2 regions of the Halobacillus sp. 12SKB genome follow, and region 2 is predicted to be linked to the other one. Evidence: riboswitches for the same ligand, from Rfam matches in the RefSeq annotation. Region 2 holds a riboswitch; the other holds the start of a gene.

Region 1 (7,701 bases), 1.5 Mb from region 2:
ATCCCAAGACTCAAACGGAGTCATGGTCGCACAGGAGCTTATCGAAAATGGAACCAACGGAGGCGGTTTCACCTATTTCGAATGGCCGTTGCCAGGGGATCCTGACTCCGTTGCCCCTAAAGTATCCTACTCCCTTTACGAGCCATCTTGGGGCTGGGTTGTCGTCTCAGGCACATACATGATGGATTTCAACAGCGGGGCCAGTCAGATCTTAAACACATTATTAATCACGCTTGGAGTATCGTTGATTTTAGGTGCCTTCATCATATGGTTCTTCTCCAATCGTTTAACAAAACCGATCAAACAGCTATCTGACCACTCTACAAGGATTGCTGAAGGAGATTTCACCGCAGCCGACCTTCAAGTATCGAATAAGGACGAAATAGGAGTGCTAGTGGAAAATTTCAATACAATGAAAAACAACCTGAAGGCGCTGATCCAGTCTGTTTCTGCTTCTTCAGAACATGTGGCAGCCGCTTCCCAACAATTGAATGCCAACGCGGAAGAAAATTCACTTGCGGCAGAACAAGTAACAACAGCTATTCAAGAAGTAGCGGCAGGATCTGATCAACAGATGGACAATGCTAATGAATCTTCCGAATGGATTCATGATATATCATCAAATATTCAAACCATTTCCACACAAATGATCGACCTCTCAGCGAAGTCGAATCAGACCGCAGAAACATCCGGATCAGGAGAGAAGCTTATTCATACTGCCCTACAGCAAATGCATGAAATCAATGATCATACCAATACCACAAGTGGTACAATTCAGGTTCTCGAGAAAAAATCCAATGAAATTGGAAAAATCGTATCTCTGATTACAGATATCTCTGAACAGACGAACTTGCTCGCGTTGAATGCGGCCATTGAAGCAGCTCGGGCAGGTGAGCACGGAAAGGGTTTTGCTGTAGTAGCCGAAGAAGTAAGGAAACTGGCCGAGCAGTCCAGTCAATCGGCGAATCACATCATGGAGCTGGTACATGATATCCAACAAAAAACCCAGGAAGCCGTCCAGTTTATGAATAAAAGTGATGATGCTGTCAAATCCGGTGTGAATGTGGTCGGAGAAGCTGAACAGACGTTTAAAACGATTACGGCAGATGTCCATGATCTGTCTGGAGGGATGAACGATATCACAGGATCCATCCAATCGATGACTCATCATATTCAAAGTCTCGTAGAGTCTTTTGAAGCGGTTAAGAACTTCGCTGTCCAGGCTTCGGAACAATCCCAGCACGTGGCCGCTACGACAGAGCAGCAAAATGCATCCATCCAGGAGATTACATCTGCGAGTGAAACATTAGCTCAAGAAGCTGGCAATCTTCAGGAACAAGTCAGTCGTTTCAGGTACTAGGTCCTACCTATCTTCAGCCATAGGGCTGGTATATGGGTTGTGAACGAATTTGATTGGTAGACGTCTTAGGTTTAATAGTTGCATGAACAAAAACTTCGGTTAAAAAAAGTATGGGGGTAAGTGGACTCAACATCCTACTCCCCAACATAAAAGGAACTCATGCTTCGGCATGAGTTCCTTTTTACTTCATATCGCTTGTACAACGGCCGATATATCCGGGGCGTGTGTAATGGCTGAAATGACAGCGACACCGTCTGCTCCCGCTTCCATCACTTCAGCAGCATTTTCAGGATGAATGCCTCCAATCCCGACTACGGGCATGTCAGGAAACGCTTTTTTGACGACTTTCACCCATTCAGGCCCTGCTACAGGGTTGGCGTCTTTCTTCGTCATTGTCCTGTACATCGGACCTACACCTAAATAGTCGACAAGATGGATAGGACTCTGTTCTAATTCTGTCTGATCGGATACCGACAATCCTATGATTGTATCAGGATATTTTGAACGAATTTCTTTCACACTTCGATCACTCTGCCCCACGTGTATTCCATCAGCTTTAAGCACGTCAAAAAGTTCAACGTCATCATTGACGATAAACAGAATGCCCGCTTCAGCACAACGCTGGCGCAACTTATGGCCGAGACTGTACTTCGCTTCTCCCGTTCGTGCGCCATCCCCTTTTTCTCTATACTGAAAGCATGTAATTCCAGCTTCGATCGCTTCATCCAAAATTCTCAATGGATCTTTGTCACAGTTTTGACTGCCCATAACGAAGTATTTTCTAAGAATAGAAGCTTTCATGTTTCATCCCCCATAGCTAAAGCATCAACAAACCTCGGAATGAATGTCCCTGGTCCTTTCACATCAGGGTGAGCCGCGGCATGTTCGGCCGCCCGGCCATAATGGTTTAATGTTTCCAAAATCTTTACTTTAGGCTCACCTTCTACAGATAAGCCTGCTGCAAGCAAAGAACCTAACAAACAGCCGGAGCCTGTAATTTGAGCAAGAAGCGGGTGACCCGTTTCGTTGACAAAAACCTCTCCTCTCATGCACCCGACATCCCTTTCACCTGTACAGACGGCTCCAGTTTGGTATTTTTCTGATACCAGACGAACGATGGATTCAGGGTCAGCTTTCCCTGTTGAGTCTACCCCTTTCGTTTCCACATCCTGACCGACGAGATGGGCGAGTTCCCCGGCATTCCCTTTAATGACGGTCGGCTTCACCTCCTGTAAGATTCGCTGGCATACCTCTGAACGATAGCGGGTTGCAGGGGCGCCGACAGGATCGAAGACGACCGGAATACCGATCTCATTCGCTGCTTTCCCTGCAAGAATCATTGCTTCCACCTGATTTTTATGAAGCGTCCCGATATTCAATAAAAGCCCCTGAGACAATCGAGTGACATCTGCAACCTCCTGTTTAGCATTAGCCATAATCGGTGATCCGCCGAAAGCAAGAAGTCCATTCGCTGTAAAATTCATGACGACCGCATTCGTGATGTGATGGATCAGTGGACGTTTTTCTCTTACTCTATCGATAACACTTACAGCCATTTGTTGAAAACCTCCTCACGTAAAGAAAAATGATTGGTCGGTCCGCTTCCTTTTCCTAAGTCGAAGGAGTGGCGAATCGCTTCTGTTACAAAGTATTTGGCTTCTTTAACGGCTTGTGGCAACGCGTGTCCCTGGCTCAGGTAAGCCGTAATGGCTGCTGAATACGTACACCCTGTGCCATGCGTATTCGAAGAATCAATACGTTCGGATTCAAATTCATAGACACGCCCCCCATCATATAAAAAATCAACCGCTCTTCCATTGAGATGGCCCCCTTTGACAAGGGCCGCATCCGCACCTAATTCTTTCACAATTACTTCGGCCGCTTCTTTCATATCTGCTTCTGTTTCAATTTCCCCTCCAACAAGCACTTCCGTTTCCGGAATGTTGGGAGTGACGAGCGATGTCTTTGGTACAAGATATTCTTTCAAAAAGCGCTGGTCTTCTTTTTCAATCAACGGGTCGCCACTCTGGGCAACCATGACAGGGTCCATGACGTAAGGAGCATCCACCTCATCCAACCATTCACTAATGACTCTCATCATTTTCTTGTTGGCAATCATTCCTGTTTTCAGTGCATGAACAGGCATGTCTTCAGAAATTGCTTTCAGTTGACTCATAATAAAATTTTCCGGGAGGTGGTGGACATCCTTCACACCTGTCGTATTTTGAGCAACAACCGAGGTCACAACACTCATGCCATAACTCTTCAGCTCCTGGAACGTTTTCAAGTCTGCTTGAATACCTGCACCCCCGCTCGGATCTGTTCCGGCGATCGTCAACGCACATGATACATTCGTCATCTCACACCCTCCTTTTCACAAGGCCATTGCTCTTGAGTGTAAGCCATATCCCAAAAGGCGTATTCCAGCTGACAACTTTTTCGGAAGGCTGCCCTCATACGGTGCTCTTCCGGTTCAGACGCTTGTTCAGCACACTGATCAAGCCGTTCACATAACACCGCCGTCAGACTCTTCACTTCCGTATTGGCATAAAACTCAATCCACGGGAGGTAGGGATGATCAGGTTCTGGATGATAGGTGTTCATCAGCTCCACCCCGATTTCATAATAGGTCCAAGGACACGGGAGCAAAGCTGCTAATATTTCTCCGATGCCTCCTTGATAGGCATGGAAAAGCATATGTTTGATATAGTGGTCAGCGGTCGGCGGCAATGGATACCCTTGCAGTTTTTCATAAGGAACGCCAATCTGTTCGCAAAAGTTGTTGTGAGGGTGAACTTCACTGTTTAATACAAAATCGATTTGTTCATTAAACAATTGAATGTCTTCCCTGCCCGGAGACTTGGAAATTGCGATTCCATAGACATGCATAAAGGCATTCAGATACTCATAATCAGCTTTAATATAGTGAATCAAGGCTTCTTTTGGAACCTCTCCTTTCCCGATGCCCTGGATAAAGGGATGGGAGAAGATTTTTTGATAGATATCCTGATTTTCTTTTCTTAATTGATTGGAAAAAGACATGATAGAGCCTCCTATTATTCTTGGAAGCTACTAGAGGACAGAAGGGGATTCTTACTACTTCCCTCCGCCGGCATGACCCGGATCAGGTATTGAGGGACCAAGGAATGTCTCCTTATCTCAGCGATTACTCGCGCCCCTAGCAGTTTCCGTGTATTATGGTTGTAAGATCATGTTTTCAACTTTCACTCGTGATAAAATGAAGATAGCAATCAAAGCCCCCGAGACACTGCTTACGACAAAAGAAGGAACAAACGCGAAAACACCAGCTGTACTTCCCATTAAGACGTGTGCAATCGGTACAGCTGCCAAAGCCCCGATGACTCCAGTGCCTAGAACTTCACCAATCACCGCAGACCTTTTTCTTTCATACATTCGGTAACAAAGCCCTGCCAACAATGCACCAAACATTCCGCCCGGAAAAGCAAGAAAGGTGCCGAGACCTAATAACAAACGTAAGAGCCCGATGACAAAAGCAATCATGACCGCCGGGACGGGTCCAAGCACCACCGCCGCGATCACATTAACCGCATGCTGAACAGGATAAGCTTTCGCTATTCCAGCCGGAAACCAGAGAAATTGAGCCCCAAGCGTACCAATGGCAACAAGCACAGCCATCGTTGTGATTAATTTTGTGTTTCTCATTATTCACCACCTTCCGTACAGGAGCTGAATGGGTCCATATAAAAAAGCCAGATCCTTAGAGGACCTGGCCTGGTATGCAGTAAGTCGATACACGTATCGTCTGACTACTTCCCTCCGCTGGCATTAACCAGATCAGGTTCGTAAGAGTCAGAAAGCTTGCTCGCTTTCCTCTCAGCCCATTCAGGCTCCCCTAGTAGTTTCATAAACTTATTCGCTTGGTGATTTTCATCATAACAAAGTTGGATGTTTCTGTCATGTGAAACTTTTCCTCCCGTTCAAACGTCAACATTAATAGATAAGGAGTGTGGGAATGATGAAAATAAGGTGGATGCTTGGTATGTTCATAGTTTTCTCTTTATCCCTTACTGCATGTGGGCTTTCAGAGACAAAAGAAGTAGACCAGAATGAAGTGGAAGCAGAAGCCTCCGATCCGGTCATGAGCGGGTTTGTCATGGAGCAGGATGAGGACAGTATCCTGGTTGTCACGCCGATGGATGATGGATCAGGCGAAGAAGGACGGGCCATGTGGGTATCTAATGCCCCTGAAGGCCTATGGGTCGGCAAACAGGTCGAGGTCTGGGTAGACGGGGATATCGCTGAGTCCTACCCTGAACAAGCCACCGCTGAAAAAGTCCAGGAACTTGAAATGAGTGAAGTCCAGGGAGCAGATTTAAAAGCTTCTGAAGCTCTTTCTACTGCATTATCTGAAAAAGAACCAGAAAAGGCCGATGTGCTGATTGTTTCTCTGCTTTCTTTTGATGAAGAATCCGACCAGTGGACCGTCAAGCTGGATCGACGCGGGACAAATGAGGGCGAATGGAAAACGACCGTCAAAGATGAAAAATAGAGCGCTATCCCGAGGGAGCGCTCTATGCATCGACTTTTTTCAAAAGCCATAACCTTACGCTGAGCTCCAGCAAAAAGAGGTCATCAGCATTGAGAAGAGACAGCCCGGTCAAATGTTCAATGTTTCTCAATCTGTGCAGCAAAGATTGCCGGTGCAAATTCAGCGCACGAGCCGTCTGGCTGACATTGCTATTGTATTTATTGTAGACCATAAACGTATGAATCAGTTCTGTCTGCCGCTTCTGATCATAATCAATCAGCTTTTCTAATGTATCTGAAACAATCGCTCCGATTTCTTCTTCGTGGGACAGTGCCATGAGCAGGCGATTCATTCTTGTATCACTGAAAAATGTCCGCTCCCCTTCTTCATGCTGCTGACCGATTTTCAGAGCCGTTTCCGCCTCTTCATAGCTTTTATGAAAAACCTGATATCCCCCTTTATGACAGGAAATGCCCCAGCTGATCATAATCCCTTTCAATAACTCATGAAGCCTTCGCTCAATCAGATCGAGAAACTGATTCGCGGTTTCCCCGTAATCCGGTCGGTCCGTTTCCAAATAAACGATCACCTCCCCTTCATCAAAAGTGGTCATCGTCCTCCTGTGCAGTGCATCTCCTGCATGGGTGACTTCCTTCTGGATGTAATAATTCCGACTGTTGATCGATGAGGATTTGACTTGAGGCATCGTTGAAGAGGTGCGTTCCTCCTCCGGCTGCACGAAACGGATGTGGCCGACAAGACAAATATAGGGCTTCTCCAGGTCATAGCCAAGCAGCTGCGCTTTTGATAACAGAGCTCTGTCCATCTCCCTCTCCCGCTTGGCCAAATCAAGCAAAAAGTTATCCTTGAGTCTTATTTCAGTCATTTCAATGGCGTTCTCTTTTACGAAATATAAGGCACAAGCTGTCAGCGCATGCTCCAAAATGTGAAGGTTCACCCATGTGAGATCCTTTTCTTCCTTGGGCTTAAACAGGATATATCCCTGTTTCTTATAGTTCGATAAAATGGTAAGCTGGTAGCATTTCTGCCCACCGATTTCGTAGGTTTCAATATAATGGCGGAGCGGGTGATCACTGTCCATTTCCGTTTCCACAAGGATGCCTTCCTGGGAAAGCTCATGCCCATTTAAGACATCGATATAATAACGGTCAAAGTACTGATTCGCGCGGATCTGTTTGTTATGATCACTGATGGCCGTCGGAATGCCTGTGTTCTGGTAGATGATTGATGTGATCTCCTGCAGACCTTTTCCGTTCAGGACACAGTTGATCAACTCCTGTCGTATCTCTTCCGTCCGTTGTTGCTCCTGGCGGCTTTCCTCACTGATCAATCGTAAAACGTCCTGTAAAATATCCCCGAACCGGACCTCCCATGGAATTTCCATCACAATCAACTCGTGTTTCTCCGCAAGCTTTAACACACGATCAGGAATTTTGTACAAATGACGCCCAGTGGCAAAAGCAAGCACAGAAGCCTCCGATCGGATGACATCCTCTACATACCCTTCCAGTGCCAATACATCCTCTCCACAACCAACCCCTGTGCTTAGCACAAATTCATTGTTCCTCACAAAGTTCTCCACAGGTGTTTCAATCACCGAGATCCAGTCCACCTGGCGATTGTACATATTTGTCTGCACCTTTGCTTTTTCAAGAACTGGAAGTTTTAAGACTTCCTCCACCGCAACCCCCATCTCCACTCCTCCCCCACTTACGATTTAGCCAAAAGATTCGTAACCACATCATGGTCGATATTGTTTCCACTCATGACCACAACCACATTTTTCCCTCGTAGGTCATTACAGTGAAGT
Region 2 (7,701 bases):
GCAGCGACAGACTGGCGAACGCAAGGACCCTCAGACCGAGAGCCGCCGCCGTCCATATGTCTTCCGTTGGAAACTCCATCCCGAGGAATGAAACCGTTTCGGAAGTCGCGGAGGCGGTGTCCGAAAAGACGATTGTCGTCCAGAACATCCCGAAGGCGAAGAGCGTGAACGGAATGAAATAATACAGGTAGTATCTTTTTTTGAACGACCCGAACAGGAAGGTCACGATGACGGTCCACACGATGTAGAGCAAAGGCGTGACCGGATCGAACACGAAGGCGAGGAGGAAGACGGCACCGATGATCGTCAATGTTTTGACCGTCGGATTTACGTTATGAAGAAACATAAGCAGACTCCTCTCGCTTCAAACCGGCACGCTTCCATTGTTCTCTTGGAGGCAGCTCCAGGTGATGGTCCGTCAAATCAGGGCAGGCCCAGAGTTCCTTCGGCTGTCCGTCAAAGCTGAGTTCGCCTTCGTTCATGACAAGCACTCTTGTCGCGTATTTGTCCACGAGCTCCATATCATGGGTGATCATGACGATCGTCGTCTCGTTTTCATGTTTTTCTTTGAGAAGGGACATCAAATCTGACGTCGATCTTTCATCCTGTCCGAACGTCGGTTCATCAAGGAAAAGCATCTGCTGATCCTCGACAATCATCGTGGCGACACTCAATCGCCGCTTCTGTCCCTGGCTGAGCAGGAAAGGGTGCTGATTCTCCAGTCCATCCAGCCGGCAGAACTTCAATGTTTCCTCGACAATCCGTGTCCACTCCGCTTCCTTCATCCCGGCATGCTGGAGACTGAAAGCGACTTCCTCATAGACACTATCCGTAATGAACTGGTGTTCCGGGTTCTGAAAGACATATCCAATTTCTTTCCGCATCTCATTCTCTTTCCATTTCTTGAGGGCGCGGCCGTGCAGGGAAACCGTCCCCTTGCTCGGAGGCTGGATGCCCGCTAGGATTCTTGATAAGGAAGATTTTCCGCTCCCGTTTTCCCCGACGATGGCTACCCATTCTCCCTCATGAAAATTAATATGGATGTTCCGCAAAATCGATTTCCAATGCACATTCTCTGTTTTCAACAACACCTTACCAGCAGATTCCGCAGGAGGATTCTCTGGGAAAGCAACAGCCGGCATTTCTCCGATGTGAAGCGGGTAGGGAGGCGTCCATTCCTGTTCCAGAGCTGTCCTTGTAGCATAAGGAAGCTGGATGCCCATCTCATGAATGTCCCGGGCGTAGGTTTTCAAATGGTCGTGAAGCGGACCATCGTAGGCGAGCTCCCCACCTTCATTAATGATGAGGACCCGATCCAACAAGTCCAGCCAGCCTTCCAGCTTATGTTCGATGACAAGCAGGGTGAAAGAGAGCTCCTTTTTCAACCTCTTCAAAAGCTGGATGAATTCCTTCCTCGCCACCGGATCCAAATTCGCCGTCGGTTCATCGAGGATCAACACCTCAGGTTCCATCGCGAGAATGCAGGCAAGGGCGACTTTCTGCTTCTGCCCGCCGGAGAGGCTGGAGATGTTCTCCGTTTTGAAAGCTTCCATTCCGACCGATCGTAAAGCCCTATCCACTTTTTCCACCATCAACGCATAAGGGGTATTCAAGTTCTCAAGCCCGAAGGCCACTTCATCCTCAACAGTGATCATGCAGAACTGCGTCTCCGGATCCTGGAAAACGACGCCGACGTTCTGTGCCATTTCACCAGCGGGGTAGGAGTCGGTCCTCCGTCCTTTCACATGGATTTCTCCCTCCATGGAACCGTCGAGTTCTCTCGGATAGAGTCCATTCAGGCAGTGGGTGAGGGAGCTTTTCCCCGACCCGCTCGGACCGAGGATCAGCATGCTTTCTCCTTCATCGATGGAAAAATTCAGCCGGGACAGCACAGGCTTTCGCCTTTCCTCATAATGAAGGGTGAGGTCCTCGACGCGTATCACTTCCTGACTCATGCCGCATGCTTCCTTCGGTGTTCTTTTCCGAGAGCGAAGCTTGAGAGGACACCCGTTTTCGCTAAGGCGTCACTGAGCGCTTTGCCTGCGACACCTGAAATGATGGCGCCGCTGATGATGCGGGCGATGAACATGGCGGCGACGTACCCGGTACTGAGTGCTGCATAACCGGATAGGAAGTAACCCCAGACGAAGCTGAACACAGCGGCCATTACACCGGCAAGCATGAGGGTGAACAGGTCATAACGCTTGTACCTCGTCATCGCGAAGGCCGATTCTGCGCCGAGCCCCTGGATCATCCCTGAAACAAGAAGCATCGGGCCGACCGCATTGCCGAGCAGCACTTCGACCGCGGCCGCAATCGTTTCCGATAAAAACGCGGCACCGGGTTTGCGGATGATGTAAGCCGCGATGATCGATACGATGAACCAGATGCCGAAGATGAGGTCATAGCCGATCGGTCCGAAAAAGCCGACGAGGATTTTCCCGACCGGAAGGAAGGCCAGGTACACGACCGCAAAGACGACAGAAAGGACGGACATGACGACGATTTCTTTCAGTTTCCAGCTGTTCATGAGCGATCATCCTTATGGGAAGGGCTGTTGGCAGAGACCGTCACGGTCATCACCGTATGCGATGAGCCGCTCGCTTCCGTTTCCCTGAACACATCCTCAAGCCCTGTGAAAATGTCGCGCGTATCCCCGTCGAGACGGGTCGAGTAGTGCGCAGGCGTGACTTCAACGCCTTTTTCTTTCATCGCTTGTATCTGACGGTAGATCGTGTCCATATAATCGCCGCCACCCATCGGATACAGAGAGAACTTCGCCGCAATCCGCTGTTCGATTTCCCTGGATTGTGGTTTGTTCAACCGTTCCTCCGACTCATCCATATGGACATCGCCGGAAGAATCCCCCGGGCAGCCAATGGAAAACGTTCCTTGAAAAGCGACATGGACACCCGTTTTCGCGATATGTAATAAAATCGCTTCGGTGACATCGAAGACATGTTCCATCCGGCCACGCACGGTCGTCGTGACGTCATCCGTCTTCATCCACACTTTCGAGCTGTCCACCTCACGTAAGCTCGCTTTGATGTAATCCACGAAATTGTCTGCCATCGGGTGTACGGAAAAAGAGCACCCCGCGATTCTTGATGTTCCACATTGATGATCCATTTCGAATTCCTCCTTTTTTGAGCACAAAAAAACTGCATCCCACGGGAATGCAGTCTACCACTCATAAAGGAAGAACCAGTCTGGTCCTTGTGAATGACGACCGCACTTCCCCACGCTAGTATTATCTAGTTCGGGTTCCAAGGGTCGGAAATTTTCCTCTCAGCCGCTTCAAGCAGCTCCCCCAGTGCAAAACGCGTATGCAGTTCTTGTACGTTGCTTCCATCGTAGCCGAGAGTCATAGATTTGTAAACCATCTTTTGCTAGAAAATAAAAGGACCGGTTCGCTCAAAAGCGGATCCGGTCCATGCCTTATGCTTTTGACAAGCGTAATTTCATCACGTTCTGATCTATGAAACAATCAATATACGGTACGCGTTCATAAGGATAATAAGTGACGGAGGTCGGCGTCACATCCATTAGTTGATAAAGGTCCTCTGTTGAAGCCACATCATTCAACACCAATTGGACGTCTTCACCAGTCAACGAGGAGAACTTGGCCGAAGTGTAACCTTCATTTTTCATAAATTGGAGTAGATCCATTGTAGTCTCCTTATTATCTGACCTTGAACCTTACATTTTCCCTGAATAGCATTAGTTGAAACATAAATCTACAGAAATCAATTAGCGGCAACTCTCTAACTGTTATTCTACTATAATAAGGTGCAGGAAGGAAGCAAATAATTTCGACAATAAACCAGGTGCTTCGTCGCGCCTTGTCGCATCAATAATAAGGGGAAATCATCAAGTAGACGATGACGCCGGTGAGACTGACATACAGCCATAACGGCATCGTCCATCGCGCGATTTTCCGGTGCTTGTCCACCTTCATCGCAAGCCCGCGGAACAATGTAAGCAGGGCAAGAGGCACGATGAGTGCAGCCAGTACGATATGGGTGATCAAGATGAAATAATAGATCCCTGCGACAATCCCTTCACCGCCGAACGATGTCGACTCCGCCATCGAATGGTACGTCAAGTACGAAACGAGGAAAAGAGCCGTCGACGTGAAAGCAGCGAAAATGAAACGCTTGTGCCACTTGACGTTTTTCCTGATGATCATGAACAAGGCAGCAAGCAGGAAAACGAACGTAAAGGAATTCAAGACGGCATTCAGGAGGGGAAGGAGTTTAATATTGAATCCAAGATCCCCGTCCACTTTCGGTAAAAACAATAAAGCTACAACGATGAGGTTGATAGCGATGGAAAGCCCCACGACCCATGGGACGTAATTGAATTTTTTCATGGTATCGATCCTTTCTAAAAGACACTTGATATAGAATCCTAGTCAAGTATAAAGAAAGTGAGGGGAGAATGCTATGACAGAAAACGCACAATTTGTCGAACAAGCATATTCTGATTGGGAATTAGGAAATAACGAGGATTTTAAAAAGGAAGGCATTGAAAAAGAGATGGGGCAAAAGCTCCATCTCTTTTTCGTCGTTCTGGGTGAATGGGCAAACCGATGACGACGAAAACCCATAGGATACTACACAGAAAGGAGGGACTTCGATGTCCGAAAGAAACTTGTTCCTCAGATTCATAGGCACAGGCCTTGAACTCATCGTATCCGGATTCCTTGCCATCCTATATACAGCCACACAGGACACAGGTCGCGGCTTTGATCCGAACCCCGTCTTTTGGAAAGCCTTCATCATCATCCATGTCTCGCTTCTCATTCTTTTCCCGCTGCTTGCAAAAGGGAGGACGATCGGCATGCTGTTGACGCACCTCACCATCGAAACGAATGCAGGCAAGTCGCCGACCATCATGCAGATTTTCATCCGTGTCATCCTTGGATTCGGTCCGGTCATCCTTACCCAGGGAATGTGGTACTGGATTTCCTTCGTCACCGCTTTGATGGATCCGAAGGGGAGAGGGTGGAGTGAGATCATATCCTTTACGACGATTAAATGGAAAGAGCCTCCGTTGGAATAAGTGGCTCAGGCTACCGCTGCTTTGCGGTACCGGAACAGACTTGCTCCAATAAAAATGAATGTGATCAACACAAGGATCCACATCGTATCACGGTAAGTAGAAAAGGATAGGGGCTGAATCCAATCATGGTAAAGTTCGATCGCGAGCCAGCCGATCGGGAAAATCGGTGCCGCTTTTGCATAGGAAGCGTTCACCACTGCCTTTCCTTCCTCCGTTTTTCCCTTCTTCCCCCAGGTGAAGCGTAAAAGATAAACGAGAGCTACTAGGAAAATCGGGGTCAATAAAAGTCCTACAAACATCATTTTTCTTCCCCCTTTCTTAACTGTTCATTAATGGTTTGATCCAAGTAATCGTCCATCGGATTTCTCTGTCCGAAATTTTTCAGTCCGTTTCCGATAAAGTAGCCGGCTAAGGCGATTCCTGCAGCCAGGATGACGGCGTCCAGTGAAAATTCCATCTTTAACATCCTCCGATTCGTTTATTATCACTATGCTATACGTTTAGGAAGGAGGAAGGTTTCAATGAAGGGTTCTCTTTTTAGAGAAGACAGAAAATTCCCTCACTTTATTTACGAGGGAGTCCTGAGATGGTAAAATTTATCATTGTAGTGAACTAAAGAATACAAAGGAGAGAGGGCAATGGGAAACGATCTACTCTATGCAAAATCATATTTTGAGAGACTGCCGGAACTTGGGGATTTGGCACCAGAAGCGTTCAAAGCTTTTGTAGCGTTTGATAAAAAAGCGCTCGAACCAGGAAAGCTGAACGGTAAATTAAAAGAATTGATTGCTGTAGCGGTAGCTCATGTGACGGGATGCCCTTACTGCATCGATTTGCATGTGAAAAATGTGAAGAAGCAGGAAGCGACGAAAGAAGAAGTGTCAGAGGCAATCCTTGTAGCAACAGCACTTAAAGCAGGTTCATCGATCGCACACAGTGTAAATGCGTTGAATACATACGATGAAAAAGGCGACGATGCTTTATACAAAGCCTCTTACTTCGACCGTCTGAAAGAACTTTCCAACCTTAATGGGGATGCGTTCCATGCCTTTGTCGATTTTGATCAGCAATCCATGAAAGACGGAGCGATTTCCGCTAAGGATAAAGAGCTTATTGCCACAGCGTCTGCTCACACAACTGGCTGTCCTTACTGCATCGATGTCCATACGAAAGGTGCGAAGAAGCAGGAAGCTTCAAAAGAAGAGGTAGCCGAAGCCATTTTTGTTGCCACGGCTTTAAAAGCAGGTTCGGCTCTTGCTCATAGTGTGAATGCTTTAAATGCCTATGATGATGAGTAAGAGAATGATGGATAAGTAAATAAAAATTTTCAGAGGCGATTCCTTAATCAAGGGATCGCCTCTATTACAACTCAGCATGCTGAAAAGTGCCTGCCTCCAACTTCGCTAAGCGGTTGACGTGGTGGGGCAGGCTTTTTTATAAAAACTCCCCGATCTTCTTTCACTGCATTTAGCTGGACCTTACAGTTCCCCGTTAGAAAAATTGACCATTACTTTCATCCCAGTAACTATCTGAAATTTACGACAATTACTACTATTATCGTATTTACCAATATCCTAGAGTCCTGTACACTTTAATCGAAACGTTTCACCAATCTTTGAAAGGAAGTGTTTTTTTGAAAAAGAAGGTTTCTTTTTTATTCTTGGCATTTATCCTGGTGATGAGCGTCACCGCACCCGCTGCGACGATGGCGAAGCATGGTCAGAAATGGAAGGAATTTGTTTTATCGAAACAATTGGAAGCGATTTCAAAGAAAACGTACCGGTATTTTGAAGATTTTACAGTAGAGGAAACAGGACTCACTTATGATGCTGTCAGATATGATGAGAACGGGGAGAGGACGGCACAGAAACACACCTCGCCAACGAACATCGGAATCTACATGATGAGCACGATTGCAGCTGAAGAAGCGGGGCACATTTCCCGTGATTCAGCGGTTGATAAAATCAAAACAACTTTAACGACGCTTGAAGACATGGAAAAATGGAACGGCTTGTTTTATAACTGGTACAACACCTCAGATGGTTCTCTTTATACGGACTGGGGCGAGTTCATTTCAACCGTAGACAATGGCTGGCTTTCTGCAGGGTTGATCGTCGTCGGACAAGCGTACCCGGAACTCTATGATCAGTCCAATGATATCGTACAGGATATGGATTATTCCACGCTCTATACGCCTGAAGTCGGGCAGATGAGAGGCGGATATGATGTCGCAGCAGAAAGCTATACGTCCCACCATTACGGAGCGTTCTACACAGAACCTCGTGTCGCCAGCTACATCGCGATCGGTAAAGGGGATGTTCCTAAAGAACATTGGTGGAAGATGTACCGCACGATGCCTGACAGCTGGGACTGGCAAGCCCAGAAGCCGGAAGGATATACGACGACGTATGATGGTGTGGAAGTGTTTGAAGGCCACTATTCTTACAACGGTAAAAAGTATGTACCAAGCTGGGGAGGAAGCATGTTCGAAGCTCTCATGCCACCTCTTGTATTAAAAGAAAAAGAACTGGGTAAAGATGCACTAGGACTGAACAATAAGCGTCATGCGGACATTCAAATCCAATATGCCAAAGAGGAAGGATACGCAGCCTGGGGAATGTCGCCTGCTGCGACGCC

Evidence for each region. Region 2 has a riboswitch for thiamine pyrophosphate ahead of ACQ4XT_RS13880 (YkoF family thiamine/hydroxymethylpyrimidine-binding protein). Riboswitches for the same ligand answer to the same signal wherever they lie in the genome.
Region 1: another riboswitch for thiamine pyrophosphate. It lies ahead of tenA (thiaminase II); the one in region 2 lies ahead of ACQ4XT_RS13880 (YkoF family thiamine/hydroxymethylpyrimidine-binding protein).

The regions. Positions count from the first base shown of each region.
Region 1 is NZ_JBRFWR010000001.1:1,305,367-1,313,067, reverse strand. Features, by position in the region: gene ACQ4XT_RS06505 (methyl-accepting chemotaxis protein) at 1-1,360, shown strand, start outside; gene thiE (thiamine phosphate synthase) at 1,547-2,161, opposite strand; gene thiM (hydroxyethylthiazole kinase) at 2,158-2,916, opposite strand; gene thiD (bifunctional hydroxymethylpyrimidine kinase/phosphomethylpyrimidine kinase) at 2,907-3,719, opposite strand; gene tenA (thiaminase II) at 3,716-4,402, opposite strand; TPP riboswitch at 4,445-4,550, opposite strand; gene thiW (energy coupling factor transporter S component ThiW) at 4,556-5,044, opposite strand; TPP riboswitch at 5,137-5,246, opposite strand; gene ACQ4XT_RS06475 (DUF3221 domain-containing protein) at 5,358-5,891, shown strand; gene ACQ4XT_RS06470 (PucR family transcriptional regulator) at 5,914-7,584, opposite strand; gene ACQ4XT_RS06465 (threonine/serine dehydratase) at 7,602-7,701, opposite strand, start outside.
Region 2 is NZ_JBRFWR010000001.1:2,795,106-2,802,806, forward strand. Features, by position in the region: gene ACQ4XT_RS13865 (energy-coupling factor transporter transmembrane component T family protein) at 1-346, opposite strand, end outside; gene ACQ4XT_RS13870 (ABC transporter ATP-binding protein) at 333-1,955, opposite strand; gene ACQ4XT_RS13875 (ECF transporter S component) at 1,952-2,530, opposite strand; gene ACQ4XT_RS13880 (YkoF family thiamine/hydroxymethylpyrimidine-binding protein) at 2,527-3,129, opposite strand; TPP riboswitch at 3,220-3,322, opposite strand; gene ACQ4XT_RS13885 (hypothetical protein) at 3,439-3,669, opposite strand; gene ACQ4XT_RS13890 (DUF420 domain-containing protein) at 3,851-4,372, opposite strand; gene ACQ4XT_RS13895 (hypothetical protein) at 4,446-4,595, shown strand; gene ACQ4XT_RS13900 (RDD family protein) at 4,639-5,064, shown strand; gene ACQ4XT_RS13905 (hypothetical protein) at 5,070-5,366, opposite strand; gene ACQ4XT_RS13910 (hypothetical protein) at 5,363-5,521, opposite strand; gene ACQ4XT_RS13915 (carboxymuconolactone decarboxylase family protein) at 5,703-6,362, shown strand; gene ACQ4XT_RS13920 (glucoamylase family protein) at 6,698-7,701, shown strand, end outside.